Linked DNA regions of Nitrobacter winogradskyi Nb-255. The protein of the gene in region 1 interacts with the protein of each later gene in a pairwise test. Links are inferred from orthologs where the notes say so. Each region holds a gene or a part of one and is shown in the gene's direction. Other genes may lie near its edges.

What was found.
Region 2: the proteins of ybgC (region 1) and NWI_RS08795 interact in binary tests that used the Escherichia coli proteins (3 or more experiments, as listed by UniProt). The link is inferred for Nitrobacter winogradskyi Nb-255 from one-to-one orthologs.

What each region holds. Positions count from the first base shown.
Region 1 is NC_007406.1:2,951,793-2,966,685, reverse strand. Bases 6,183-9,182 are described here. They hold ybgC (tol-pal system-associated acyl-CoA thioesterase), read left to right. Parts: upstream 6,183-7,451; coding sequence 7,452-7,913; downstream 7,914-9,182. Other genes in these bases: NWI_RS14140 (DUF2852 domain-containing protein), read left to right, coding at 9,058-9,182; NWI_RS14145 (TetR/AcrR family transcriptional regulator), read left to right, coding at 8,078-8,791; ruvB (Holliday junction branch migration DNA helicase RuvB), read left to right, coding at 6,409-7,455; ruvA (Holliday junction branch migration protein RuvA), read left to right, coding at 6,183-6,412. In the rest of the region: NWI_RS14190 (5-formyltetrahydrofolate cyclo-ligase), read left to right, coding at 242-829; NWI_RS14185 (TIGR00282 family metallophosphoesterase), read left to right, coding at 833-1,654; NWI_RS14180 (YebC/PmpR family DNA-binding transcriptional regulator), read left to right, coding at 1,828-2,574; mgtE (magnesium transporter), read left to right, coding at 2,880-4,250; NWI_RS14170 (hypothetical protein), read right to left, coding at 4,314-4,922; crossover junction endodeoxyribonuclease RuvC, read left to right, coding at 5,251-5,769; more of ruvA, read left to right, coding at 5,795-6,182; more of NWI_RS14140, read left to right, coding at 9,183-9,546; protein TolQ, read left to right, coding at 9,968-10,681; protein TolR, read left to right, coding at 10,713-11,168; cell envelope integrity protein TolA, read left to right, coding at 11,171-12,223; Tol-Pal system beta propeller repeat protein TolB, read left to right, coding at 12,293-13,618; NWI_RS14110 (putative bifunctional diguanylate cyclase/phosphodiesterase), read left to right, coding at 14,044-14,893.
Region 2 is NC_007406.1:1,832,541-1,847,277, reverse strand. Bases 5,184-8,027 are described here. They hold NWI_RS08795 (acyl carrier protein), read left to right. Parts: upstream 5,184-6,407; coding sequence 6,408-6,647; downstream 6,648-8,027. Other genes in these bases: fabF (beta-ketoacyl-ACP synthase II), read left to right, coding at 6,742-8,007; fabG (3-oxoacyl-[acyl-carrier-protein] reductase), read left to right, coding at 5,396-6,133. Also shown: ATP-dependent Clp protease ATP-binding subunit ClpA, read left to right, coding at 1-550; rplI (50S ribosomal protein L9), read right to left, coding at 923-1,531; NWI_RS08825 (DUF2232 domain-containing protein), read right to left, coding at 1,570-2,580; rpsR (30S ribosomal protein S18), read right to left, coding at 2,714-2,953; rpsF (30S ribosomal protein S6), read right to left, coding at 2,959-3,378; fabD (ACP S-malonyltransferase), read left to right, coding at 3,754-4,707; NWI_RS08805 (hypothetical protein), read right to left, coding at 4,765-4,977; endolytic transglycosylase MltG, read left to right, coding at 8,133-9,356; NWI_RS08780 (YicC/YloC family endoribonuclease), read left to right, coding at 9,793-10,680; gmk (guanylate kinase), read left to right, coding at 10,684-11,343; 16S rRNA (adenine(1518)-N(6)/adenine(1519)-N(6))-dimethyltransferase RsmA, read right to left, coding at 11,340-12,203; 4-hydroxythreonine-4-phosphate dehydrogenase PdxA, read right to left, coding at 12,200-13,207; NWI_RS08760 (SurA N-terminal domain-containing protein), read right to left, coding at 13,310-14,254; NWI_RS08755 (LPS-assembly protein LptD), read right to left, coding at 14,445-14,737. UniProt on the Escherichia coli protein: Carrier of the growing fatty acid chain in fatty acid biosynthesis.

The sequences.
Region 1 (14,893 bases):
CTCCGGGATCGAGCGCTTCAACGGCGGTCGCGGCTTCGCGCATTTCCTTGCATATTCACTCCTTGCATATTCACATGCGCTCGAAATCTGCCACTCTCGGGCCGTGCCGGAAATCTGCTTTCGCGAATGATGACCGGGGCCTGAACCGCGCCGGTTTTTACGCGGGCTTCGGTGATCTTTATTCTGGCGCGCTCGTTGGCGAGCCGATCTTATTGCTCGAAAAACGTTATAAACGCTCTGTATGCCGATTTCCTCTGATTCACAGCCCAAGGACGAGTTGCGCGCTGCCGCACTAGCTCGCCGCGATGCCTTGAGCGCAGAGGAGCGCGCCAGCGCGGCGGTTGCGCTCGCGGCGCGGATGCCGCCGCTCGATATAACGTCATCGACAGTCGTTGCCGGTTATGCGCCGATCCGCAGCGAGATTGATCCCATGCCGTTGATGCGGAGCCTTGCCGGGAAGGGCGCGGCGCTTGCGATGCCGGTGATCGTGGCGCGTGACACCGCGCTGGTGTTTCGCGCGTGGGTGCCGGGCGCTGCGCTGGTTCGCGGGGCCTTGGGAACCTTTGAGCCGCCCGCCAATGCGGTCGAGGTCGTTCCGGACATCGTGCTGGTGCCGCTGGCGGCGTTCGACCGCGCCGGCCATCGCATCGGTTATGGCGCCGGCTATTACGATCGCACGCTTGAAGCGTTGCGGCGACACAAGACCGTTACCGCGATCGGTCTTGCTTTTACGGTGCAGGAGGTAGCGCAGGTGCCCGCGTTGTCCCACGACGTCCGGCTCGATTATGTGCTAACCGAAGCCGGCGTATGCAGGCTCGGGAGCAAATAGGACGTGCGAATCCTTTTCATCGGCGATGTTGTCGGCAGGACTGGGCGTACCGCGATCAACGACTATCTTCCGGAACTCGTCACCGCATGGAAGCTCGATCTCGTCGTTGTCAACGGCGAGAACGCCGCGGGCGGCTTCGGCATCACCGAGGCGATCTACCAGGAGTTGCTCGACGCCGGCGCCGATGCGATCACGCTCGGCAATCACGCCTGGAATCAGAAGGAGGCGCTGGTGTTCATCGAACGCGCACCGCGTCTCGTTCGTCCGCTGAATTTCCCGCCGGGCACGCCGGGGCGCGGCGCGGCGATGATCGACGCCAAGGACGGCCGCCGCGCGCTCGTCATCAACGCCATGGCGCGCATCTTCATGGAGCCTCTCAACGACCCCTTCCACGCCATCGAATATGAACTCGACGCCTGCCGGCTCCGCGAGGCGGCGGACGCGATCATCGTTGATTTCCACGGCGAAGCCACCAGCGAAAAGCAAAGCATGGGTTATTTCTGCGATGGCCGCGTCAGCCTGGTGGTGGGAACGCATACCCATGTGCCGACGGCGGATCACCGGATCCTGTCAGGCGGCACCGCCTACATGAGCGATGCCGGCATGACCGGCGATTATGACTCCGTGATTGGAATGCAGAAGGAGGAGCCGCTGCGCCGCTTCACCACGGGCATTCCGAGCAGCCGCTTCGAGCCGGCGGCGGGGGCCGCCACATTGAGCGGCGTCGCGGTGGAGACAGACGATGCGACAGGGCTTGCCCTCAAGATCGCTCCGGTGCGAATAGGCGGGCGGCTTGAGCGGGCGGAGCCTTCCTTCTGGACCTAGTTGCGTTTTTAGAACGTGTAGAACTTGATCTCCGAGCGCGCGATCGTGTCGGGCGCTACCGGGCATGGTCTTTAATTTCGTTCGATCCCGTCTTATAACGCCGCGCCGCTTACGCCCTTTTGCCGACCTCCCCGGTGCGCCGCCGGCGTCGGATTTTTGAGAGAGACTTGCCGATGGCCGGACATTCCCAGTTCAAGAACATCATGCACCGCAAGGGCCGGCAGGATGCCCAGAAATCGAAGCTGTTCAGCAAGCTTGCGCGCGAGATCACCGTTGCCGCCAAGCTCGGGACGCCCGATCCGGCGATGAACCCGCGGCTGCGCGCGGCGGTGATCGCGGCGCGGGCGGAAAACATGCCCAAGGACAATATCGAGCGCGCGATCAAGAAGGCCAGCGGCAACGACGCCGAGAGCTACGACGAGTTGCGCTACGAGGGCTATGGTCCAGGCGGCGTGGCGGTCATCATGGAAGTGCTGACCGACAATCGCAACCGCGCCGCCTCCGACATCCGCTCGTACTTCACCAAATCCGGCGGCAACCTCGGGGAAACCGGCTCGGTATCCTTCATGTTCGACCGGCTCGGCGTCATTGAATATGACGCGGACAAGGCTTCAGTCGACGACATGCTGGAAGCCGCCATCGAGGCCGGCGCTGACGATGTGGTGTCGGACGAGGGCGGTCACGAAATCTATGCCTCGCAGGATACCTTCCGTGACGTCGCCAAGGCGCTCGAAAGCACGTTCGGCGAGGCGCGCAAGGTGGCGTTGATCTGGAAGCCGCAGAATACGATCGCCGTCGACGACAACACCGGTGAGAAGCTGCTCAAGCTCATCGATCTTCTCAACGAACATGACGACGTCCAGAACGTCTACGCCAATTTCGAGGTCTCCGACGCGCTGATCGCGAAGCTGGGCGGCTGACCCGCTTCTCGCCCCGCAGGCGAGGCAAACTGCAAGATCGCGGAACGCATTTCTCCTTCATTCATGATGCGCGTAGGATCGCGCGATTTTTTCTTGACGTGATCCGGCTGAAGGATCATGTCAGCGAAGCGGGATGCTGCGGCCTTGGTCGCACGCCCATCACGGGAACATCATACAAATGCCAAGCGACAGTCCAGGTACCTTGCAAGGTACCTCGCCACATACTTCGCCGACAGCGGCGCCGGTCTGAAAGCTTGATGAAGCTCGCCAGGCCTGCCGTTGCCGGCAGACCACGAAGGTGAGCTATGACGGATACCCACACCGCCACAACGGACGGCGATCTCGATGTGTTCGCGCTGGCCTCGCGCCTGAGCGGCGGCCATGTCGCCGATAACGTCGAAATTCTCAACCAGCTCGAACCGCAGGACGCCGCGGCGGTTCTGGTGCTCCTGCCGGTCGATATTTCGATCGAGATTCTCGACAAGCCGGAGCTGAATTTCGGCCCCGAGATCGTTGTGGCGCTGCCGCGGCAGACGGCGACCATCCTGCTGGCCGGCATGTCCGCCGACATGGCCGCCGACATTGTTCAGCAACTCGAGGAGCCGGCCCGCACCGAGTTGATGCAGGCTCTCGACGAGCCGACACGCACGACCATCGAGGGCCTGCTCGCCTATCCGGAAAACACCGCGGGCGCGATGATGACCACCGAATTCGTCACCGTGCCCGCGAACTGGACGGCGGAGCGCACCTTGCAGCACATCCGCCAGGTCGAGCGGACCCGCGAGACCGTCTACGCCATCTATGTGCTGGACGCCTTCACCCGCCGCCTGGTCGGCGCGGTGTCGCTGCGGCGGCTGATCTCCGGCGAGCCTTCGGCGCGGATCGCCGAGCTTGCGCGCTCTCCGATCACGACCTCCCCCCTGACGGATCGCGAAGAGGTGGCCCGGCTGATCTCGCGTCACGACATGCTGGCGGTGCCTGTCGTGGACAAGGCGGGGCATGTCCTCGGCATCGTCACGGTCGACGATATCATCGACGCCATCATCGAGGAAAACACCGAGGACGCCCAGAAATTCGGCGGCATGGCCGCGACCGACCAGCCCTATCTGCAGATCGGGCTGCCGGGCATGATCCGCAAGCGCGGCGGCTGGCTTTGCGTGCTGTTTCTCGGCGAGCTGTTGACCGCGAGCGCCATGCAGCACTTCGAGGGCGAACTGGAGAAGGCCATCGTGCTGACGCTGTTCATCCCGCTGATCATGAGCTCCGGCGGCAACTCCGGCTCGCAGGCGACCTCGCTCCTGATCCGCGCGCTGGCGTTGCGCGAGGTCAAGCTCGGCGACTGGTGGCGCGTGGCGCTGCTGGAATTGCCGACGGGACTGATCCTCGGCGCCATGCTCGGCGTGATCGGGCTGGTCCGCGTGGTGGCCTGGCAGAAGTTCGGCATCTATGACTATGGCGAGCACTGGATGCTGATCGGGCTGACCGTCGCGGCCGCGCTGATCGGCGTCGTGGTGTTCGGCTCGGTGGCGGGATCGATGCTCCCGTTCATGCTGCAAAGGGCCGGCTTCGACCCCGCGAGCGCGTCAGCGCCGCTGGTGGCCACGCTGGTCGACGTTACCGGGCTGATGATCTACTTCAGCGTCGCGCTGCTGATCCTGAGCGGGACATTACTGTAGTCAGTCCAGTATCCGCCCTCGGGCGCAAGCCCGAGGACATGCTTCGCTTGGAAACGCTCTCGCTCATTGTTCCGCGACGCCCCGCGCGATCTCTTTCGCGGCCCTGGTGCTCACGCCGCCGATCGTCGGTTTATCCTTGCCGCATGCGAACGATGGCGCCGCGTCCGCAAGCGCACGCGCCGCTTCATTGGCGTTCGGGTTCGCTCCCGCATCGACCGCGCCCATGACGCAGGCGGTATCCGGCGCGATCCGGATCACGGCCAATACCTGGTCGCCGGCAACCGGCAGATACTGCTTCTGGAACTTCATCCTGACGATCGCGGCATAAGGCTCGAACTCATTGTCTGTGCCTGATCCGCGCCAGTTGACGGTCAGTCCGGCGGACCATGCTTCCACCGCCCAGATGGTCTTTTGCGGCTGACCTGCCTTCGGCCAGCGAAAACCGATCCGTAGCCGGGTCCCGAGGGAATTGACCAGCACCTGCGCGCCGCCGACGCCGGGACATGTCTTGAGCTGATCCTCCGCGTCCTCAGGCTCGTTGCCGATCGGAGCGAAGGTGCAGTCCTTGTTGGCGATGGACGTGAACCGGTTTTGCGCCGCGTTTGCTGGACTGGCCGAAACGGCGAGGCTGGCGATCGTCGTCATGACGAAAAGGGCGACCGTGATCCGCATGGCGCTGGAAACTCCCTTCTGTCCGGGTCTCGGCGCGGATGCGCCGCCCTCTTGATAATTGTCCCGGCCATCCCGTCTCCTGGATCACGATGGTTTTGGATCGAATCGATCTAGGACCCTGAACGTGATCGGTTCCAATATTTTGAGACGCGGGATGCGGACGGAAAACCGCACCACACTTTTCCTCATTCCGCTCTAGCGGATTCCTGTTCAGCCGAACAGGAGATCAATCGGATGAGCGGAAGGCGGCTACGGTTTTGTCGTTACCGGAACCGGCAAGGTTCGACAAACCACGGCGCTTCGCTCCGAAAACGCTATAACATAAGGCATGATCTCCTCACCGATTCGCATTCTGGGCATCGATCCCGGTCTTCGTCGCACCGGCTGGGGCGTGCTCGAGATTGACGGCAATCGCCTGATGTTCGTGGGCTGCGGTTCGGTCGAGACGCGCGAGCACATGGCGCTGGCGAGCCGGCTGCTGGCGATCCATGCCGGACTCGGCGCGGTACTCGACCAATTTCGTCCCAGCGAGGCCGCGATCGAGCAGACCTTCGTCAACAAGGACGGCGTGGCCACGCTGAAGCTCGGGCAGGCGCGTGGCGTCGCCATGCTGGCGCCGGCGCTGTTCGGCATCGCGGTGGCGGAGTATGCGCCCAACCAAGTGAAGAAGACCGTGGTTGGCGCGGGCCATGCCGACAAGGCTCAGATCCAGGCGATGCTGAAAATCCTGCTGCCGAAAGCCGATCCGAAAAGCGCCGACGCGGCCGACGCGCTTGCCATCGCCATCACCCACGCGCATCACCGCAAGAGCGCGGCGCTCGCGGCGCGGATGAAGGCTGTGGGATGAGCGGGAGAGGCGAGAAAGCCATTTCATGATAGGCAAGCTCAAGGGCGTCATCGACTCCTATGGCGAGGATTACGTGATCCTCGATGTCGGCGGCGTCGGCTATCAGGTGCATTGCGCCTCGCGCACGCTGCAGGCGCTGCCGTCGCCGGGCCAGGCCGCGGTATTGTCGATCGAGACCTATGTGCGCGAGGATCAGATCAAGCTGTTCGGCTTTCGCACCGACCATGAGCGTGAATGGTTTCGTCTGCTGCAGACGGTGCAGGGCGTCGGGGCGCGGGTGGCGCTGGCGGTGCTCGGCACATTGTCCCCCGCGGATCTCGCGAGCGCCATCGCCCTGCGCGACAAGGCGTCGGTGGCGCGCACTCCGGGCATCGGCCCGAAAGTGGCCGAGCGCATCGTCACCGAACTGAAGGACAAAGCGCCGTCCTTCGCCAACGTCGATCCGACGGTGGTCCATCTCGCGGGCGACCTCGATGATCAGCGCGCTCCGCGTCCGGTGCGGGATGCGATTTCGGCGCTGGTCAATCTCGGCTACGGTCAGCCGCAGGCGACCGCGGCGATCGCGGCCGCCTCGCGCGGCGCGGGCGAAAACGCGGAGACCGCGCAACTGATCCGGCTTGGCTTGAAGGAGTTGTCGAAGTGACTGAGGCGTCCCGCATCGTCGCGCCCGAGCGCCACGCCGACGATGTGGGCGACACCGCGCTGCGGCCGCAGAAGTTGTCCGAGTTCATTGGTCAGCGCCAGGCCCGCGCCAACCTGCAGATATTCATCGACGCGGCTCGAAAACGAGAAGAGGCGCTCGATCACGTGCTGTTCGTCGGTCCCCCCGGTCTGGGGAAAACCACGCTGGCGCAGATCGTCGCGCGCGAACTCGGCGTCGGCTTTCGCGCGACCTCGGGGCCGGTGATCGCCAAGGCCGGCGATCTGGCGGCGCTGCTCACCAACCTGGAGGAGCGCGACGTTCTGTTCATCGATGAAATTCATCGTCTGTCGCCGGCGGTGGAGGAAGTGCTCTATCCGGCGATGGAGGATTTCCAGCTCGACCTCATCATCGGCGAGGGTCCGGCGGCGCGTTCGGTGAAGATCGAGCTGGCGAAGTTCACGCTGGTCGGCGCCACCACGCGCGCCGGCCTTCTCACCAATCCGCTGCGCGACCGCTTCGGGATTCCGGTGCGGCTGAACTTCTATACCGAGGATGAGCTGGAGAAGATCGTCAGCCGCGGCGCGCGGGTTCTCAATGTCGGCATGACGCCCGACGGCGCCAACGAGATTGCCCGCCGCGCGCGGGGCACGCCACGGATCGCCGGCCGGCTGTTGCGCCGGGTGCGCGACTTCGCCGAGGCCGCCGATGCGGCGGCGATCGATCGCGCGGTCGCCGATCACGCGCTCGGCGCGCTCGAGGTCGATGCGGCGGGGCTCGACGCCATGGATCGCCGCTACCTCACCACCATCGCGCTGAGCTACGGCGGCGGGCCGGTGGGTGTGGAAACCATGGCGGCGGCGTTGTCGGAGCCGCGCGACGCGATCGAGGACATCATCGAGCCGTATCTGATCCAGTGCGGCTATCTGCAGCGCACCCCGCGCGGACGGTTGCTCACCTCGCACGCCTTCCGCCATCTCGGTCTGACCGAGCCCTCGCGCGATCCGGCGCAGTCCGGGTTGTTCGGGCAGGACGAAGATCGATGAATGCGCCACCTCCGACCGGCCATCTTGACGGTGCGATCCGCGACGGCAGGCATCACATGCAGATTCGCGTCTACTACGAGGACACGGACTTTTCGGGGCTGGTCTATCACGCCAGCTATCTGCGTTTCATGGAGCGCGGGCGCAGCAACTATCTGCGGCTGCTCGGCGCCGACCAGCGCGCGCTGTTCGCGGAGACCGAAAGCGAAGCGCCGGGCTTTGCCTTCGTGGTGCGTTCGATGCATCTCGATTTCCTGAAACCTGCTCACATGGACGACATTCTCGACATCGTCACGCGGCCGCTGGAGGTTCGCGGAGCCTCGATCACGCTGCATCAGGAGGTGAAGCGCGGTGACACGTTGTTGCTGGATGCGAGGGTGAGGGTGGCGTTCATATCCGACGGGCGGGCGAAGCCGATACCGAGGCCGCTGCGCATCGCGATGAAAGCGGATCAGGTCTGAGCGACGGTTATCACCTGACGAACCATGGTCTCGGGCTCGATCGCGCGTTCATGGGATTTGCCGGTGGCTTGCGGCTTCGCGGCGCCGGATTTCAACCGGCTGCTTGCACCGAAGCAGGACGAAACGAGTGGTGTTTCCCCCGTGCTCATGTAAAAACTATTCACATGAGTTGGCGCAAGGACCATCGCCGCCCGGAGCGGGGCTATCATCACGGCAATCTGAAAGAGGCCCTGCTGCAGGCGGCGCTCGGCCTGATCGCCGAGAAAGGCGCGGCGGGTTTCACCTTCGCCGATGCGGCGCGTTCGGCGGGCGTCAGTCCGGCGGCGCCGTACCGGCACTTTCGCGACCGTGATGAACTGCTGGCCAGCATCGCGCAACGTGGTTTCGAGCAGTTCGAAGCGGTGCTGACCAGGGCCTGGGATGACGGCCGCCCGGATACCGTCACTGCGTTCGAGCGCGTCGGCCGCGCCTATCTCGCTTTCGCGCGCGATGAGCCAGCCTACTACTCGGCGATGTTCGAATCCGGGCTGCCGACCGATGTCAATCCGATGCTGTCGGCCGCCAGCGAGCGCGCCTTCAGCGTCATTCGCGCTGCGGCGGAACGACTGGCCGCGCTGACACCGCCGGGCGCCGCGCGACCGCCGGCCCTGATGATGGCGTTGCACATCTGGTCGATGTCGCACGGCATCGCTTCCCTGTTTGGCCGCGGCGACGCGGCGCGCCGCAAGATGCCGATGTCCGCCGAAGATCTGCTCGAAGCCGGCGTGCTGATTTACTTGCGCGGACTCGGTTTTCCGACCGACCGCCGGTCGCCAGAGGATTCGAACCCTCCGGCCGGGCGGCCGCGCGGGCCTTGGGATCAAAAGTCCGCGACCTGATCGATCGACTCAGCGGTAGGTCGTCCGTGACCGGGTTCATCCCGCGCCGCCGGCGCGCGGCCAGCAGCCTCTGATTGTTGGTTTTTTCTTTGCGCGCCTGTGGTGAGACGTTCTTAAATGTGATGAGGCATCACAATAGGGAACCGCGCCCCCTGTAACATCAGATATTTTCGGACAAAGTCGCGCTTGACAAAAGCCTCAGGTCGCCTACCTATGTAAATGTTATTTACATTCACGCGGCGCGACGCCGTTCATGGAGAAGGCCCATGGCCCACACCGCTGACTACGATCGCTGGAATGGTCCCAACACCGCGCGGGGCCAAGGCCAGTATCCGTCTTCCCGTTTCACGGATGCTCCCTGGCATCCCTTCCGCATTGTTCTGATCGTGCTCGGCTTCATGGTGTGGTGGCCGATTGGTGTCGCGATTCTTCTCTACACACTATGGAGCAGAAAAATGGGCTGCTGGAACGCCGATCGAATGCAATACAAGATGGACCGGATGCGCCATAATATGGAGCGCTGCGGTTTTGGCTTCCGCGGCTTCAACGCGCCATCCAGCGGCAACCGCGCCTTCGACGAATATCGCATGGAGACGCTCCGTCGGCTTGAAGATGAGCAGAAAGAGTTCAAGAACTTTCTCGAGCGCCTTCGTCACGCCAAGGATAAGGAAGAGTTCGATGCGTTCATGGCGCAGCATCGCACCCAGCCGACGCCGCCGAACGACAGGCCGCAAGAAAGGCCGCAAGACCAGTAGCTCCTCATTATCCTCGGAAAACACTCCGACCCGAGGGCCGGCCCCTTTACTGTCCGGCTCCCGTCATCGATCCGAAAGCCCGCCTGTCCGACAGGCGGGCTTTCTTCATCTGTGCCTGCGGGGTACGGCCGCGGTGAGCAACGATTGAAACCCAGAGCAATTTCAAAGCCGCGGTTCTTCTTTGGTAACCTGGTCTTAACTATGATTAGCGTCTGGTTACAGCGTTCAGGATGCGCTGCTAGCCCTCGTTTTGACACGTTGGCAGGGGATGCAAGCTCCGGCTTTGGACGGGCCCCCCAAGTGACTCAACCGGCTTTTGCGTGGCGCCTGCACGCCGCGTGCGCTTCGTGGCCGCGAAACCGGCGGCGGAGATCATGCCCCGCGTCGATCGAGGATACCTTGCGTTGAGAGGAAACTGCTCATGAATCCGGCCGACGTGGCGCAGTCAGCCTTGCCCCTGGCCTCAGCCGACGTGTCGCTGATCACGCTTTTTTTCCATGCTCACTGGATCGTGAAAGCGGTCATGCTCGGCTTGCTGGCCTGCTCGGTGTGGGTGTGGGCAATCGCGATCGACAAGACGTTTCTTTATGCCCGCACCAAGCGCGCGATGGACCGCTTCGAGCAGGCTTTCTGGTCGGGGGAGTCGATCGAGGACCTGTACCGGGCGTTGTCGGCCAAGCCGACGCAGTCGATGGCGGCGTGTTTCGTCGCGGCGATGCGCGAATGGAAACGGTCTTTCGAAAGTCAGGCGCGTTCGATCGCCGGGCTTCAGATGCGGATCGAGAAAGTGATGAATGTTTCCATCGCGCGAGAGGTCGAGCGGCTGGAGCGGCGGTTGCTGGTGCTGGCGACGGTGGGCTCGGCCGGTCCTTTCGTGGGCCTGTTCGGCACCGTGTGGGGCATCATGTCGAGCTTCCAGTCGATTGCCGCATCGAAGAACACCTCGCTCGCGGTGGTGGCGCCGGGCATCGCCGAAGCGCTGTTCGCAACGGCGATCGGCCTTATCGCCGCCATCCCCGCGACTATTTTCTACAATAAGTTCACGGCGGAAGTGAATCGTCAGGCCCAGCGCCTCGAGGGTTTCGCCGACGAGTTTTCCGCGATCCTCTCACGTCAGATCGACGAGCGGGCGTGAGGTCGAGCGGCATGGTAGCGGGCGGTCCATCATGGCTATGAATTCGGCAGCTCCTTCCTCCGGCGGGGGCGGAAGGCGGGGACGGCGGCGGTCACAGCCGATGGCCGAGATCAACGTCACGCCGATGGTCGACGTCATGCTGGTGCTTCTGATCATCTTCATGGTGTCGGCGCCGCTTCTGACGGTCGGCGTGCCGCTCGATCTGCCGCAGACCCAGGCCAAGAGCCTGGAGCAGGACAAGACACCGTTGCAGTTGTCGGTTGATGCCCAGGGACGGATTTTCATCAACGACACCGAAGTGACGATGGAGGAACTGATTCCGAAATTGACGGCGATCACCGATGCGCGCGGCGGTCTCGATGAGCGCATCTTCATGCGTGCCGACAAGAAGGCGGATTACGGCACGGTGGCGCGGGTGATGGGCCGGCTGTCGGGCGCCGGCTTCAAGCGTCTGGCGCTGGTCACCGAAGTGGAGCAGGGATCTTAAGGTTGAGGGTCAAGGTCGATAAGACATTGGCGGCGTCGGTTGCCCTGCACGTCCTCGTGATCGGGTGGGGGCTGGTGTCGTTTTCGTCGAAGGCTTTCGAATCGGTGCCGGAGGAATCCCTGCCGGTCGACATCATCTCCGCCGATCAGCTCACCCACGTCACGGCCGGCATGAAGACCGGCAAGAAGGAAAATCCAAAGCCCCTGGTGGAGAAGGTCGCCGAGCCCACGCCGCCGCCGGAGGACACCGTCGGCAAGATTGACGAAAAGAAGCCGCCGGTCGTGACCGACGTCGCGCCCAAAGAACAACCGAAACCTGATGACAAGGCCGCCGCCGAGGCCGCAGCGGCGGCGAAGGCCGAGGCGGCAGAGGCAAAGGCCAAGGCGGATGCGAAAGCCCAAGCAGAGGCCGCAGCCAAGGCAGAGGCCGCGAAGGCTCAGGCGGAAGCGGTAGCTGAGGCAAAGGCTCAGGCTGAGGCCAGGGCGAAGGCCGAAGCGCAGGCAAAGGCAAAAGCCGAGGCAAGGGCAAGGGCAAAAGCGGAGGCCAAGGCGAAAGCGGACGCCAAGGCCAAAGCCGAGGCTAAGGCAAAGGCTGAAGCCGATGCGAAAGCCCAGGCGGAGGCGAAGAGGGCCGAGCGCGTGTTCGACCGATCAAAGATAGCGGCGCTGCTCGACAAGCGCGATCCCAGCCGTCATTCTGTCGCCGGCGACACGCTGAATGCGAACGCCGCGCTGGGATTGGCCCACGGCAAGGCTGCGGATAATTCCGCGACCTGGGGTTCGATGTTCAAGTCCCAGGTCGAGCGTTGCTGGAAGAAACCCTATGGCGGGCTTGAAGCCCAGATGACCGAGGCGATCTTCAGCATCAAGCTGAAGCGCGACGGCACGCTCGAGGCCACGCCGACGGCTATCAGCAACCCGACAACGCCATACTTCCGCGTCTATCAGGAGAGCGCGTTGCGCGCGATCATTGAATGCCAGCCCTATAAGCTGCCCGCGGCTTATTTCGATGAATGGAAGTTTTTCGAACCCGTATTCACGGAACGAAAATTATAAGCGCGCCGCGACGAACGTGGCGGAAAAGAAAAAGTCTGACCGATGATTGAGAGAAATGGATTGCAGAGAATGCCGTTCCGCCTGAACCGCCGACACATGATTTCCGGGATGGCATCGGCTGCCGTGTTGCTGGGCAGCCGGCAGGCCCTCGGCCAGGCGCGGGTCCAGATCACCGAAGGCAACGTCGCGCCGCTTCCGATCGCCATTCCGAACTTTGTGGGAGGCACACCGTCGGATAACGAGGTCGGCGCCGGCGTCGCCAAGGTCATCACCAACAACCTCAAGCGTAGCGGATTGTTCGCGCCGATCGACCAGGCCGCGTACATCGAGAAGATCACCAACATCGACGTGCCGCCGCAGTTCGCCAACTGGAAAACCATCAACGCGCAGGCGCTGGTGACCGGACGCATGACGCGTCAGGGAGACGGGCGGCTCAAGGCCGAGTTTCGCCTGTGGGATGTCGCCACCGGGCAGCAGCTCGCCGGCCAGCAGTATTTTACGTCGCCGGAGTACTGGCGGCGCATTGCGCACATCATCTCGGATCAGATTTACGAACGTCTGACCGGCGAGAAAGGCTATTTCGACAGCCGCGTGGTGTTCGTCGACGAGAGCGGGTCGTCGCAGCGTCGCGTCAAGCGCCTGGCTTTGATGGATCAGGACGGCGCCAACGTGCGCTACCTCACGCGCGGCGCGGACCTCGTGATCACGCCGCGTTTTTCTCCGTCGACCCAGGAAGTCACCTACATGGAGTTTGGGCAGGGCGATCCTCGGGTCTATCTCTTCAACATCGAAACCGGACAGCGCGAAATCGTCGGCAATTTTCCCGGCATGTCGTTCTCGCCGCGATTTGCGCCGGATGGCCAACGCATCATCATGAGTCTGCAGCAGGGGGGGAACTCGAACCTGTTCGTGATGGATCTGCGTTCGAAGTCGACGACACGTCTGACCGACACGCCGGCGATCGACACTTCGCCCTCCTATTCGCCGGACGGCGCTCGAATCTGTTTCGAGTCGGATCGCGGCGGCAAGCCGCAGATTTATGTGATGGGCGCGACCGGCGGCGGGGCGCAACGCATCTCGTTCGGAGAGGGTTCCTATTCGACGCCGGTCTGGTCGCCCCGAGGTGATTACATCGCCTTCACCAAACAGGGCGGCGGCCAGTTTTCCATCGGCATCATCAAGCCGGACGGTTCCGGCGAACGCATCCTGACGTCGGGATTTCACAACGAGGGTCCGACCTTCGCGCCCAATGGCCGCGTCCTGATGTTCTTCCGCGATCCCGGCGGCGGTGGCGGACCATCGCTCTATACGATCGATGTCTCCGGCCGCAACGAATTGAAAGTTCCCACGCCCGGTTTCGCCTCCGATCCGGCATGGTCGCCGCTGCTCTCCTAGAGTCATGATCCCGACCCGAAGGGCCGCACCAGCGCAAAGTGGAAACCTGCTTTCGGGAAAGATCATGCTCAAGCATTCAACGTAGTTGAAACAGAATCTGGAGCATGATCCGATCAAGTTGAATCGGACCATGCTCTGGAAATGGTTGTCTGGTCGCATTTTCCCGCGGCGAACCGGTATCCACTTCGCCGGAAAATGCTTTAGGCTGGGCCTTTCGCGATGGCTGGGCTTCGCAAGCACCCGCATGATTCCCATCCTCGAACCGGCCCGACATCATTCAAACGTGATCGGATAACCCGCTGATTCTCGCGAAAAATCCCACTTTCGACAATCGGTGCAACGTCTCGCTAACGATGTTCGCTCAGAAAGGCTTCATGAGCGGCCGGTAACACTGTGCGCGCCATAAAAGGATGCGCGCGCAGCCGATGCAATTGGTCGACCACCATCGCGATACCGATACGATGTCGCCAGCGATATATGCGGCGCTCGTGGGGTCGCTCTTCCAGAACCCCGCGCCGATGTTCGCTGGCGCAGCCTGCGCTGCGATTGCCGCGGTCATGACCGCATTGAAAACCGGCAACCATCTGTTGTGGCCCTGCGCGTTGCTTCTGGTTCTGATTGGCCTGCTCCGCAGTTTCGACATGGCGAAATACAAGAATCGCCGTTCGGATCTGACCGTAAGCGAAGCTGGGCGGTGGGAGGCTCGCTATCAGATCGGAGCGGTGCTCTACGCAACCGCCCTTGGCGCCTGGTGCGCCATCGCGCTTTTGATGACCGACGACGCCGTCGCGCACATGATCTGCATTTCGGTCACCACGGGATATGTGGCGGCCGGCGCCGGCCGGGCCTACGGGCTGCCATGGATTTTCCACTTGCAGATTCTGCTGACCTGCGGGCCGATGGCCGGGGCGATGGCGCTGCGAGGCGACCCTTATTACTTCGGGATGGCGCTTCTCACCGTGCTGTACTTCCTTGGTCTGGAGAGGATCACGACCAGGTTGCAGCAGATTTTTCTCCGCGCCTTGATCGCGCGCGAACGCGAAGCCGCGCTCGCCGGCCAGTTCGACACCGCGCTGAACAACATGCCTCATGGCCTGTGCATGTTCGGCGCTGACGGCCGGCTGGGCGTGATGAATTATCGTTTCAACGAAATGATGCATCTGGCCGACGATTTCGTGCATCGCGGCGTCGGCGCGGTGGATGTGATTGCCGCATGCGTGACCGCCGGAACGATGTCACCCGAAAACGGGAGGGCGATTGTCTCGGAGATCGAGA
Region 2 (14,737 bases), 1.1 Mb from region 1 along the record:
GGACATGGCTAAGGCTGCGTTCGGCTTCACGCGCAACAAGCGGGAAGGGGACGATCGCGAGGCGATCAATCGCCAGTTTTCGCCTGAGTTCCGTAACCGACTTGATGCCGTCGTGTCGTTCGGTCACCTCAATACGGATGTCATCGGCATGGTGGTCGAGAAGTTCGTGTTGCAGCTCGAGGCTCAGCTTGCGGATCGTTATGTGACGATTGAGCTTTCTGATACGGCCAAGGCCTGGCTGGTCCAGCACGGCTACGATGAGCAAATGGGGGCCCGGCCGATGGCGCGGGTGATCCAGGAGCACATCAAGAAGCCGCTCGCAGACGAGGTGCTATTCGGTAAGCTCAAGGGTGGCGGCCACGTTCGCGTCGTTCTAGTCAAGGATGAGGCGGTCGCGGGCGTCGATCTCGAGAAGATCGGCTTCGAGTTTATCGAAGGGCCGGTCACGCCGAAGCCCGAGAATCTTCCGGGCGCTCGCAAGCGTACGCCACCGCGCAAGCCCAAGCCGGGCGGCGGAGGGCTTACGTCGGAGGAGCCGCTAAAGGTGTGAGCTATCGCGTTTTCGAGCGAACCATGTCCTCGGGCTTGACCCGAGGATGGACGCCGATCGCATGAAGAAAACGCGCTAACAAGCTCTCCGGTGAATAAACAAAACGGCCGGCACGTAATGTGCCGGCCGTTTTGTCGTGCGCGGTACCCCGGCGCTCCAGATCACGATGATCTCGGATCAGGATTGCTCCGGATCATATATTCAACAAACGGTTCAGCCTAGAGCCTTTTCGCGGCTCTATATTGTTGTTTTGACGCGTTTTCTTCACGCGAACCGGTATCCACTTCGCTTGAAAACACTCTAAAACCGCCCCACAGCGGCTGGCTCGAAAGCAACAGCGGTTCGAATCGCAAAGTGCTTCATCCCGAGCCCTTACTTCTCCTCGGCGTTTTGGTCGTCCTCGGCAGCCGGCTCGTCGTCGTGTTGAGCGTCCGGATCGAAGAATTCACCGGCGGCGGCGATCGCTTCCGCGGCGGCGTCACGATCCTCCCGGCGGGTGCTGATGTCCTCGCCGCGCTGGATGCGCTCGGCCTCGTCGACGCTGCGGGCGACCGTGACCGTGATTTCGGCCTCGACTTCCGGATGAACCGCGACCGTCAGCTTCTGCTGACCAATCGTCTTGATCGGCGCATCGAGCCAGACCTGGGGGCGGCTGACGATAATGCCGTCGGCGGCCAATGCCGCAACGATGTCGCGAACCGTGACCGAACCGAATAGCTGACCGGTTTCGGAAGCCTGGCGGATGACGACGATGTCGCGCCCGTTGATCTTCTCGGCCACCGTGGCGGCTTCGCCCTTGGCCTTGATGTTGTTGGCTTCAAGCTCGGCCTTCATGCCGTCGTATTTCGCCCGGTTCTCGGCGGTCGCGCGCAGGGCCTTGCCGCGGCGGAGAAGGAAGTTGCGGGCGAAACCGTCCTTGACCTTCACGACCTCGCCCATCTGCCCGAGCTTGGCCACGCGTTCCAGCAGAATGATTTCCATGTTCGATCCTCTTGTTCGGTTGAGCAACTATATTGAGTTCAAGATTTCGGTGTGAGCGGCGGAGGCGTGTGACGTTGCAGGTAACGTTGGCGAAACCCGAAAACCGCGTCTGCGATGCCGATACCGACGACCGTGATGACGGGCCATACGAACATCAGCACGATGGCATAGACCGAGCCGAGCCATAGCCCGCGGTTCCGCATCGTCAGCGTGATCGTGTGCAGCACGGCGAAACCCGCCAGCGCATACGTCATCATCAGGCACGCGGTAATGATCTGGGCCAGCATCGCGGGCAGTCCGCCGACGAAGCTCAGCGCCAGCGCGATCATCGTCGCAACCAGCGCCATCGGCGGGAGTGTCGTTGTTCTCACGTCGGGCCAGGGACGCCGCAGCCGGCCGGAGGCGGCCGTGACCTTGGCCGCAAGCCACATATTGAGCGTGAGTGTCGCCATCGCGATGGTCGCGGCAGCGGCGGGGGCGATGGCCACGAACGCATCGACGACCTCCGAGGCGCGGTCGCCGGACGCTCCATCCTGTACCTTGGCGATGCGAACCAGACCACGCCGCAAGGCATCCGTAATCGCCGATGCGTCGGAACCGAGCGTGAGAAGTGCGGCGGTCGTGGTCAGCGCGGCGAAGCCGGCGATCCAGACCAGGACGCGTCCGAGCGGATACCAGTCGACCGGAGGCGGAGCGGCCAGCGCTGCATCGGTCCCCTGGCTGGTTGCCTGCTCGGCTCGTTGCGGCGGCGCATCCATGCCGGCCGGGCGGCCGAGCAACACCAGATGCCCAAGCCACCATGCCGGCAGCGCCACTGTCAGCACGAAAGCGGCGGAATAGGACGCACCGAACAGGGCGCCAAGGCTGACGGCGGCGAAAGCGCCGCCGATCGCGGCGCAGGCGGGCCCCCATCCCATTGCCGCGACCATCAACGGCAGAGGCGCCAGATAGAACAACAGCACCGAGATCAGCGCGCCTGAAATGATCGAGGCGAACATCAGCGCGGACGCACAACCGGCCGCGATTGCAACGGGAAGGTTCATAGTCATCAGCTGTCCCGCTCCCTTCGAGCGGTTAGGGGTCTCATTCGAGCCCCAACCATCGGCCGACGGATGATCCGAAAGCCTTATGATTTATGAAAGATGACCGGCGGCAGCGCGAACACCGCCGCCAGTCCCGGAGTTACCGGATAACGTAGGGAAGCAGGCCGAGGAAGCGCGCACGCTTGACCGCGCGGGCGAGTTCGCGCTGCTTCTTCGCGGAGACGGCAGTGATGCGGCTCGGCACGATCTTGCCGCGCTCGGAGACGTAACGCATCAGCAGCTTGGAATCCTTGTAGTCGATCTTCGGCGCATTCGCGCCCGTGAACGGGCAGGTCTTGCGGCGGCGGAAAAAGGGACGGCGTGCACCGGCATCAGCCATGATTCTTACTCCTCAACCACTGCGGCGGGTTCCTCGCGCGGTCTGCGCGGGCCGCGGTCACCGCGGAAACCACCACCGCGATCGTCGCGCTCACGGTCGCGATCGGCTTTGCGCATCATCGCGGACGGACCGTCCTCATGTTCGTCCACTCGCACGGTGAGATAGCGGATGACGTCTTCATGAATGCGTTCCTGACGCTCGATCTCATTGACGATGGTGGCGGGTCCATCGATGTTGAGCAGCACGAAATGCGCCTTGCGGTTCTTTTTCATGCGATAGGTGAGCGAACGTACGCCCCAGTTCTCGGTCTTGGTGACCTTGCCCCCCAGTCCCGTGATCACGCCGGTGATCTGGGTGGTCAATTCCTCGACCTGCTGGGAACTCGCGTCCTGGCGCGCGAGAAAAACATGCTCATAGAGAGGCATGGGTGTCCTTTCCTCAGTTGGCGCGGACCCCGGCGGCAAGCCCTTCGAGACCTTGGAAAGGACTCGGGATAAGCTCAGAAGGCGGAAGCACGGGACGACGGGCTGATGAGCCCTGCCGCATCAATATCGCCTGACAGGTGAAATTGCTGAGACCGTCCGTTCAGCTCCCGGCCGGGATCTGCGGATGGCGCGGGTTATACGGATTTTCGGGCCGCTTGCAAGGGACAAGCCGCCGGAGGGCTTTTGCGGCCCGAACAATCAGGTGCGGACGGGCGCTGCGCGAACGAAAGCCCTGTGAAGAGCCTTGCGCATCCAATGCCTTGACATCATCCGGCTCGCGGTGTCTCTCCGGCCGGGGTTTCAAGGGGCGAGCGCATGACAGCGGCATTCACCTTTCCGGGGCAAGGCTCCCAGACAGTCGGCATGGGCAAGGCGCTGGCCGACGCCTTTCCGGTTGCCAAGGCCGTTTTTGCCGAAGTGGATGCCGCCCTCGGGGAAAAGCTGACAGCCATCATCTGGGACGGGCCGGCTGAAACCCTGCAGTTGACCGAGAATACCCAGCCGGCCTTGATGGCCGTTTCCATCGCCGCTCTCCGCGTGCTCGAAGCCGAGGCGGGATTATCCGTGGCGCGGGACGCCGCCTTCGTGGCCGGACATTCGCTGGGAGAATATTCCGCGCTCGCGGCCGCTGGAAGCCTGAGCATCGCGGATACGGCGCGGCTGCTGCGAACGCGCGGTCTCGCAATGCAAAAGGCTGTTCCGGTCGGCGACGGCGCGATGGCGGCGCTGTTGGGTCTTGATTATGAGGTCGCCGTCGCCGTCGCCGACGAAGCCGCGCAGGGTCAGGTCTGCGAGGCCGCGAATGACAATGGCGGCGGACAGATTGTCGTGTCCGGCGACAAAGCCGCGGTCGATCGGGCCGTCGAGATCGCGAAGGCTAAAGGCGCAAGGCGCGCGATGCTGCTGGCTGTATCGGCGCCGTTTCATTGCAGGCTGATGCAACCGGCGGCGGATACCATGGCGGAAGCTCTCGCCAGGGTCACGATCAACAAGCCGGTAGCGCCGGTGGTCGCGAATGTCATCGCCGCTCCGGTCAGCGATCCCGACGCGATCCGGAAACTTCTGGTGAAGCAGGTCACCGGCACGGTGCGCTGGCGCGAAAGCGTGGCCTATATGGCCGCCCAGGGTGTCACGCATTTTCTGGAGGTCGGCGCGGGCAAGGTGCTCACCGGCCTCTTAAAGCGCATCGTGAAGGACGCGGCCGGCGTCGCGGTCGGCGGTCCCGGCGACATCGCCGCCGCCAGGGATGCGATCCTCGCAGCGCGCTGAGATCGAGAGCGGCTCAAGGCCGCGCGACCTTGCAATGCACCATTCGATTCGATGCAATCACTCGGGCGGCTTCAGCGAGCTTTTGATCCAGCCGCTCGCCGACGCCTGGAGCGGGTCGGCTTCCGTCTCGCAATGCGGGCAGCGGCGGACCAGTCTTGCGACCGCAACGGATTTGTCCATCGTCATGGCCATGCCGCATCGCGGACAAGCGCTCTCCGCCTCCTTGTTGATGAGCAGCAACCACCCGCGCACGCCATACAAAGCAAGCAAGAAGACACTCAGGAGGCAGAGAATCAGGAAAAGATCTTCAAGGGCACACATCGCGATTACCTTCCATGCAAGCGATGGAAGCAGACCGGCCGGATGTGGTTAAGGGTGGTAGGAGCTTGCGGACTGAATTGACGATGAATCTACACCACGCCGGCTCCCGCGGGTGCGCTCTTTAATCCTGCGGGGAGGCGACCGCCGCGGCCGGAAAATGAGGCAGGGTTATTGACGAGCGGCGTTTCCTTGCGGCAAACCGGACGTGGGTGGTGATTTTCGTTTTGGCCTAGAGCGGGATGAGGAAAAGTGTGTAGCGGTTTTCCGCCCGCATCCCGCTCTAAAATAATGGAAACGATCACGTTTATGGTTTTGGATCGATTCGATCCAAAACCATCGTGATCTAGGATGTTCCAACGGGGGCGATATGTTCGACTTGACCGATAGGACCGCGCTTGTGACAGGCGCGACCGGCGGCATCGGCGGCGCCATTGCGAAGGCGCTACACGCGCAGGGGGCGACGGTCGCGATTTCCGGTACGCGCCGGGAAGTGCTGGAGACACTGGCGGATACGCTTGGCGAGCGCGTTCATGTGCTGCCCTGTAACCTGTCGGATACGGCGGCGGTCGAGGCACTGGTGCCGGATGCCGAGAAGGCGATGGGGAAGGTCGATATTCTCGTCGCCAATGCCGGCGTCACGCGGGACAACCTGTTTGTGCAACTGCGTGACGAGGATTGGGACGACGTGATCAGGATCAATCTGACCGCGACATTCCGCCTTGCGCGCGCGGCGACAAAACTGATGATGCGTAAACGCTTCGGCCGCATCATCGCCATCACCTCGGTGGTCGGCGTTACCGGAAATCCGGGGCAGGGAAACTACACCGCATCAAAGGCCGGACTGATCGGCATGATCAAAACCCTGGGCGCGGAATATGCAAAGCGCGGGGTGACGGCCAACTGCATTGCACCCGGATTCATCGCAACGGCGATGACCGACGCGCTGAACGAAAAGCAGCGAGAGACGATTCTGACGAAGGTCCCGGCGGCCCGCCTCGGAACTCCGGAAGATATCGCCGCGGCGGCGGTCTATCTGAGTTCGAACGAAGCGGCCTACGTGACCGGACAGACGATCCATGTCAACGGCGGAATGGCAATGATTTGAGGTGCTTTTGGCTCATCTGCCGGGGCTAGTGGTCAAGGCTTTCGATGTGTGATAACCGGACCACGAACGGGTGGGCAAAGAACGCCATTGCAGGAAATTGAAACCCTGTATATTGGCGGTGCGGCGGCTGCGTCGTTTGCGGTCCGCACCTGCACAAGGCGGAAAAGACCGAGATCCTACACGACTGCAAATAGCAACAGGAATTAGCCGGTTTAATGATCCACGATGGCTCGTTTTGCGGTCGGGTCCAATTGAACAAGCGCGAGGTTTGATAATGAGCGAGATTGGCGAGCGGGTTAAGAAGATCGTGGTCGAACACCTTGGCGTGGAGCCGGAGAAGGTCGTCGACAGTGCCAGCTTCATTGACGATCTAGGCGCGGACAGCCTCGACACGGTCGAGCTCGTGATGGCCTTCGAGGAAGAATTCGGCTGCGAGATTCCCGACGACGCGGCGGAGACGATCCTGACCGTCGGGGATGCGACCAAGTTTCTCGAGAAGAACGCGAAAAGCTGACACCCTCTCGCGGTCATGATGAAGCCGGACGGGTCGTTTTCGAACGGCCCACCGGCTTTTCCTTATGACCCGTAAGGAAGCTGGAGTTTTCCAGATGAGGCGCGTTGTCGTCACCGGACTTGGCATGGTGTCGCCGCTTGGCTGCGGGGTCGAGACGACCTGGAAACGTGTTCTCGATGGCAAGAGCGGCGCGAAGCGGATCGAGACGTTCGACGTAACCGACATGCCGTGCCGAATCGCCTGCATCGTCCCCCGCGGCGACGGTGCTGACGGAACGTTCAATCCCGATCAGTGGATGGAGCCGAAGGACCAGCGAAGGGTCGACGACTTCATCATCTTCGCGATGAGCGCCGCCAGGCAGGCGCTCGATGACGCGGACTGGCATCCTTCAACCGAGGAGGATCGTTGCGCGACCGGCACCCTGATCGGTTCCGGCATAGGCGGCCTGTCGGGCATCGCCGATACCGCGGTCCTCATGAAGGAGAGGGGGGCCCGCAAGGTGTCGCCATTCTTCATTCCGGGACGCCTGATCAATCTCGCTTCAGGATACGTGTCGATCGAACACGGACTGAAGGGACCGAACCATGCTGTTGTGACAGCCTGCTCGACAGGCGCGCATGCGATCGGCGATGCAAGCCGCCTCATCGCGCTCGGCGACGCGGACGTCATGGTGGCCGGAGGCGCGGAATCGCCAATCTGCCGCATCGGCATGGCGGGCTTCTGCGCCGCGCGAACGCTCTCCACCAGCTTCAACGACACGCCGCACAAGGCATCGCGTCCTTACGACAGCAATCGCGACGGCTTCGTAATGGGAGAAGGCGCGGGCATCGTCGTGCTGGAGGAGTACGAACATGCGCGTCGGCGTGGCGCGCGAATCTATGCCGAGATCACCGGATACGGCCTGTCGGGAGACGGCTACCACATCACGTCGCCGTCCCCGGATGGCGACGGTGCTTTCCGAAGCATGACCGCAGCCATGAAGCGCGCCGGCGTGTCGCCATCGGATATCGACTATATCAACGCCCACGGGACATCGACGCCGGTCGGCGATGAAATCGAACTGAAGGCCGTGGAGCGTCTGCTGGGCAACGCCGCATCAAGGACAGCGATGTCCTCGACGAAATCTTCCATCGGCCATCTGCTGGGTGCGGCGGGCGCCGTGGAAGCTATCTTCAGCATCCTTGCGATTCGCGACAACGTCGCGCCGCCAACGATCAATCTCGATAGTCCTTCGGTGGAAACAGCGATCGATCTTATCCCGCACAAGGCGCGTCAACGGGAAATCAATGTCGCGTTGTCGAATTCGTTCGGGTTCGGCGGCACCAACGCGTCGATTATCATGCGGCGCATCGCTAATTAATGTGCGATGGAAGCAAATCCACCGTTTCGCCGCATTCGATGATAAATCCTAAAGAAGGGCGCATGCTGTTGGCCGGGGCAGGAAATTCGCCGGCCGATTGAACCGACAGGATTCAGGTTGCATCGATGACTGAAAGGCCGCCCATTTCTCCACGCAGTCCACGCGCCGCGCTTGAACCCGAACAGGTACCGCCGCCACCGAAACGTTCCGCGCGCGTGCGAAGCCCGCTGGTGGTTGCAGGCAACGCGATCATTACCGTTCTGTTGATCGGGATGCTTGGAGTCGGCGGCGTTCTTGTCTATGGCAAGCAGAAGATCGAAGCGCCGGGACCGCTGCAGGAAGAAAAGATCGTCAACATTCCGTCCCGCGCCGGAATGAACGACATCGCCGACATTCTCCAGCGCGAAGGTGTGATCGACAGCAATCGTTGGGCGTTCATCGGAGGCGTATTCGCACTGAAGGCGCGCGCTGATCTGAAGCCCGGAGAGTATGCATTCCAGAAGAACGCCAGTCTGCGTGAAGTCATCGGCACCATTGTCGATGGCAAGGTGGTCCAGCATCCCATGACGATTCCCGAGGGCCTGACCTCCGAACAGATCGCGGCACGGATATCCGAGAACGAGATTTTCTCAGGCACGCTTCGCGAGATTCCACGCGAGGGTACGTTGCTGCCCGAGACATACAAGTTCCCGCGAGGCACCAGCAGGGACCAGGTGATTCAGCGCATGCAGCAGACGCAGAAGCGCGTGCTCGCGGAAATCTGGGAGCGCCGTGCCTCGGATGTACCCGTCAAAACACCTGAGCAGCTCGTTACACTGGCCTCTATCATTGAAAAGGAAACCGGTAAGGCGGATGAACGCAGCCGCGTCGCGGCGGTGTTCGTCAACCGCCTGAAACAGAGAATGAAGCTGCAGTCCGACCCGACGATCATTTATGGCCTGGTCGGAGGCAAGGGAACGCTGGGACGGCCGATCAAGCGCAGCGAAATCATGCATGCGTCTCCCTACAACACCTACGTGATCGACGGATTGCCGCCCGGACCGATCGCGAATCCAGGCCGGGCTTCGCTTGAAGCGGCGGCAAATCCGGCGCGAACGCGCGACCTGTTCTTTGTCGCCGATGGAAGCGGGGGTCACAGCTTCACCGAGACCTACGAACAGCATCAGAAGAACGTCGCCCGGTTGCGGGCCATGGAGAAGCAGATTCAGAACGATGCGGTTGAGCCGATAGATGACCCGCCGCCTGCGGCCGCGCCAACCGCAACGGAGAGCGGCGCGACACGGGACGAACCTTCCTCGAAGCCTGCCCCCAAACCCGCTCCGCGGACCCGAACCCGGCCGGACCGATAGGACGTCGCAAAACCTATTGCACATTGGTTCACCGGCCGGAATCGAATCAGGTCGCGGCAGGTTTCCCGCCTGGAATTCTGACTCATCCTTTGATCGGGCGCGGCCGGCCTCCGTAACCGTCCCCACTTTCGGTTAGTGCGATCAGCCGGATCGGGATGATGCTATGGTTTCCATAGGAGTGGCACTCGCGCGAAAACGCGTTAATCAAAGAGGCTGAGCTTCGATTCTAAAGCTTCGTTTCCGATTGGATCAGAAGAAGCTTTGGATCGTCGTTTTGACGCGTTTTCTTCGCGCGAACCGGTATCCACTTCGCTCGAAAACGCTATAACCTGATCAGAAGCGATAATCTCTATCCATAGATTTCACAACCACACACGTTCTTCACCATCGTAACGATCTGTTTGGACGAATCCCGCATTTGGAGAAAAACCGCGCGATGGCGTTGTCGAGCATGACCGGCTTTGCAAGAAGCCACGGCGCAAGCGGGCCGTATGCGTTCGAATGGGAGTTGAAGTCAGTAAACGCCAAGGGGTTCGACCTTCGGACGCGGTTACCTTCCGGCTGGGATGATATAGACGTAACGATACGAAAGCGCGCAACGCAGGTGCTGTCACGCGGTACGGTCTATGCCAATCTGACGGTGAAGCGAAGCAACGCCGCTCCCGTCGTTCGCATCAATGAGAGCGTTCTGGCATCTCTCCTGAACACCGCTCAGGAGCTGCGCAACAAGATCGACGCGCTCGCGCCGAGCATCGACGGTCTTTTATCGATAAAGGGCGTTCTGGAGGTCGTTGAGCCGGAGCCCGACGAAGCCGAGGAGCAGGCGGTGAAGCTCGCCGCCGCTGACTCTTTCGAGCAGGCGCTACGCAGCCTGGCGGATATGCGCGAGCGTGAAGGCGCTGAGCTAGGCCGTATATTGATGCAGCGGATAGATGAGATCGAACGTCTCGCGAGCAGGGCGGATGCGGCTCCCGGCCGCCGACCGGGCGCGGTAATGGCGCGGCTGTCCGAGCAGATCGCCGCGCTACTCGACACGTCGGACCGCTTCGATCAGGATCGACTCCATCAGGAAGCGCTCCTGATCGCCGCGAAGGCGGACATCCGCGAGGAATTGGATCGCATTGCCTCGCATGTCTCGCAGACGCGCGAATTGATCGGCAATGGCGGACCGATCGGACGGAAGCTTGATTTCCTTGCGCAGGAATTCAACCGGGAAGTGAACACCTGCTGCTCGAAGTCGAACGATCTCGAACTGACCAATGTCGGACTCGAACTGAAGAACGTCGTCGAACAGTTTCGCGAACAGGTCCAGAATCTGGAGTGATCGATGACTGCTCACGATCGGGGTTTCGATGGAGTCGAGCGGCGCGGCCTGATGTTCGTGCTATCGTCGCCTTCCGGCGCCGGCAAGACCACGCTGTCGCGGCTGCTGATCGAGCGCGTCGAAGGCTTGAGCCTGTCGGTATCCGCGACCACCCGACCGATGCGGCCCGGCGAGGTCGATGGTCGTGACTACGCGTTCGTCGACGAGAAAACCTTTGCGGCCATGGTCGAGCGGAACGATCTGCTAGAATGGGCTCATGTGTTCGACAATCATTACGGCACGCCGCGCGCGCCGGTGGATGCGGCGCTGTCATCCGGCCGCGATGTCCTGTTCGATATCGACTGGCAAGGCACGCAGCAGCTACGGGAGAAGGCGCGAGACGACGTGGTCAGCGTCTTTATTCTGCCGCCGTCCGCCGCGGATCTGGAGCGGCGTCTGCATACCCGCGCCCAGGATTCGGATGATGTCATCCGTGAACGAATGGCCCGCGCCGCCCATGAAGTGAGCCACTGGGCCGAATACGATTACATCGTCATCAACCGGGATATCGATGAAGCGTTCGCCGAGGTGCAGTCTATCCTGAAGGCTGAGCGGCTCAAGCGCGAACGCCGGACCGGATTGACCGCTTTCGTACGAGAACTACAGCGGCAACTCGAAACTTAGAGTCTTTTGCCGCTTCCAACGATGCTCGCCAACTCACGCGCCATGGCCGCAAAGCCGGATATCGAAACCGTCTCCGCGCGCCGCGTGGGATCGATGCCGGCCGCGGCCGCGAGCGACGCCGGGTCGGCGGGTAACGATTTGAGACTCTGCCGCAGCATTTTCCGGCGATGCCCGAACGCGGCGGCAGCGACTTGCTCCAGGCTGCGGCGGTCGCAGGGCTCGGGGTTGTAGCGCGGTATCAGCCGCACCACGGAAGACGTGACCTGGGGTTGCGGAACGAAGGCGGCGGGCGAGATGTCGAAGAGGATTTTGGTCTCGGCCCGCCAGTTCGACAGAACGCCGAGACGGCCATAGGCGTCTTCGTTTTCACGGGCAACGATCCGCTCGGCCACCTCGCGCTGAAACATCAGCACCATGACATCGTACCAGGGTGGCCAAGGCTCGATGCTGAGCCATCGGATCAAAAGCGCGGTGGCGATGTTGTAAGGCAGGTTGGCGACGATCTTTGCGCGCGTCGTGCCGAGCAGGGGCCGCGGATCGAAGTCCGTCGCATCTGCGTTGATGATCGTGAGACGGCCGGGATAGCGATCCGAGATTTCTTCCAGCGCGCCGAGCGCGCGTTCGTCACGCTCAATGGCGATAACATGCTTCGCGCCGACCGCAAGCAACGCTCGTGTCAATCCGCCGGGGCCGGGACCGATCTCGACGACTGTCGCATCCTGAAGCGGACCGGCGGCGCGCGCGATCCTGGATGTGAGATTCAGATCGAGCAGAAAATTCTGTCCCAACGATTTTCGCGCCGACAAAGCGTGACGCTTGATGACGTCGCGCAGCGGCGGAAGGTCATCGATCATGCTCATGACGAAGGCGTCGGACCTGCCATCCGCGCGGCGAGCCGCAGCGCGGCGATCAGACTCGATGGACTGGCGCGCCCCGTGCCGGCTATGTCGAACGCGGTGCCATGATCAGGCGATGTACGGATGAACGGCAGTCCCAGCGTGACATTGACCGCCCGATCGAACGCCAGTGTCTTGACCGGAATCAGCGCCTGATCGTGATACATGCAGATCGCGCAGTCGTAGGTCCGGCGCGCGGCCTCATGGAACATGGTGTCGGCCGGAAGCGGACCTTTGACGTCGATCGCCTCAGCGCGCAGGGTTGCGATGGCGGGGGCCACGATCGTCTGATCCTCGGTTCCAAGCGAGCCGTCTTCTCCCGCATGGGGATTCAATCCGGATACCGCGATGCGGGGATTGCGAATCCCAAACCGAGCGCGCAAGTCCGCCACGACAATGCGGACGGTGTCCACGATCATGCGGCTCGACAGAATTGAGATCGCATCGCGCAACGGCAGGTGGATGGTGACCGGCACCACCGCGAGATCTGACGACCACAGCAGCATCACCGGTTGGGGAGGATTGGCGTTCGCCGCCGCCAGTTCTGCGAGAAATTCGGTGTGACCGGGATGGGCGAATCCCGCCCGGTAGAGCACGCTCTTGGCGATCGGATTGGTGACCACCGCTCCCGCGTGGCCCGCCACAACGTCGCTGACCGCCTGACGGATTGATCCGATCGCCGCGGGGGCGCTGTTGTCGTCGGGATCGCCGGGCTGCGCGGTTGCCGTATGGCCCGTGGCGGCAATCGGAAGCGCTTCAGAAAATATCCTGGACACGTCTCCCTGGCCGACATCCACCAGAGGAATTTCATGTCCGAGCAGCTTTGCCCGTGCCGCGATGAAGGCGCGATCGCCAAGAAGGTAGAAGGGCGGAACGGAATCGCTCTCGCGGCGCAGCCAGGCCGCGATCGCGATGTCCGGTCCGATGCCGGCCGGCTCACCCAGTGTCAGTGCTATTGGCTTTACCAAGCGGTGACTCCGGCGCGGCTTTTGATCGGACAGTGCCGCCGTTCAAGACATCCGCCGCCTTAGACTTCTGCGGGACGCGAGAACGTCATTTGCACGCCGTTCTCAGGGGCGGCTCTCACGATATTCGATCATCGCCGATTTTCGAATACGTTCCAGGTAAGATTTGGATCGCTTCTCATATTTGTCGGCGAACATTTTCTCCCGGATTTCCTTTTTCTTCGGGGTGTCCACGCTTGTCACCTTCTTTCCGCATACCGCCACCATTTCGACGCCCTGCCGGGTCATTTCCGGCGGCGTCAGATGTCCCACCGCCGTCTTGTCCAGCAGATCACGAAGCGGAGGCGGCAGGTCGGTGGACGTTTTGGTGATCGTCTCGCGGAGGGTGGCATTCCGCATCACCTTGACGGTGCGAATGATCTCCGCACAGGATTGCACGCGCTCGCGCAAAGCATTGGCCTCGTTGCGCCGCGCTTCCACCATGGAAGCCGTCGCACCGCGCGGAACGATCAGAACGACAGGGCGCATCTGGTACTCGACCCCCTCAATCTTCGATTGATCCTCGCCGCTGTTCTTCAGCGCTTCATTGACGTCCCGATCACTCACGAGAAGACTTTCCTTGAAGCGGCCGCGCACGAGGCTTCCCCAGACAAGATCGGCTTTCAGGCGCGACTTAATCGTATCCGGGCGAATCCCCTGGGAGCCGAGCGATTTCGTCAGCTGTTCGGGCGACATCCCCATCCGCGCGCCCATATTGGCGTAGGCACGATCAATGTCCGTCGAGGTCGGATTCACACCGTACTTCTTGGCCTCCTTGACCTTCACCTTCTCATCGATCAGCTCGTCGATCACCTCCTGCCGGGACGGAGATTTGTGAGTGGATATCTTGATCAGGCGGCTGCGCTGTTCGATATCCAAAGTGGTGATCGGCTCACCGTTGACCATGACCGCGATCGACTGCGCATGCAGCGGCGAGTTCATGCTGACGAACGTAAGAAATGCGAATACGGCAAGGAGGCTGGATGGCCGGTAGAGCAGGGTCATTTTCATGTCAGTCGCGCTAGCAGATCTTTTGTCGACGGAGGCTGTGTCAAATCAGGCAGCCCGGTCTTGCTGCAAAAAGCACCTCCACTTGAAACCTATAGCGTTTTCGAGCGAAGTGGAATCCGGTTCGCGTAAAGAAAACGCGTCAATCAAAAGGCTAGAGTCGTTCATCGCTTCCATGAAGCGGTGAACGACTCTAGCGGACGCCGGTCGACCCTTGGCGGGTCTGCCCCAGGGTTCTCAGCCCAAGCTGAAGCATGAAAGCGTGGTTAAGCTGGGGCGGCGCTGCTCCCGCAGCGTAAATGTATGATGTCACGTAGTTGACGCCGAGCACGAAACAATCGTCCACGTATCCCGCGCCGACCGCATACTGGTTGATCTGTCTGGCTTCCAGATCCCAGCGCGCCGCACCCTGCACAACCCAGTTGGATGCGATCTTTATGGAGCCGGAGCCCAGGATACCCCGGCGCCTTGTCAGGAACCCGAGGT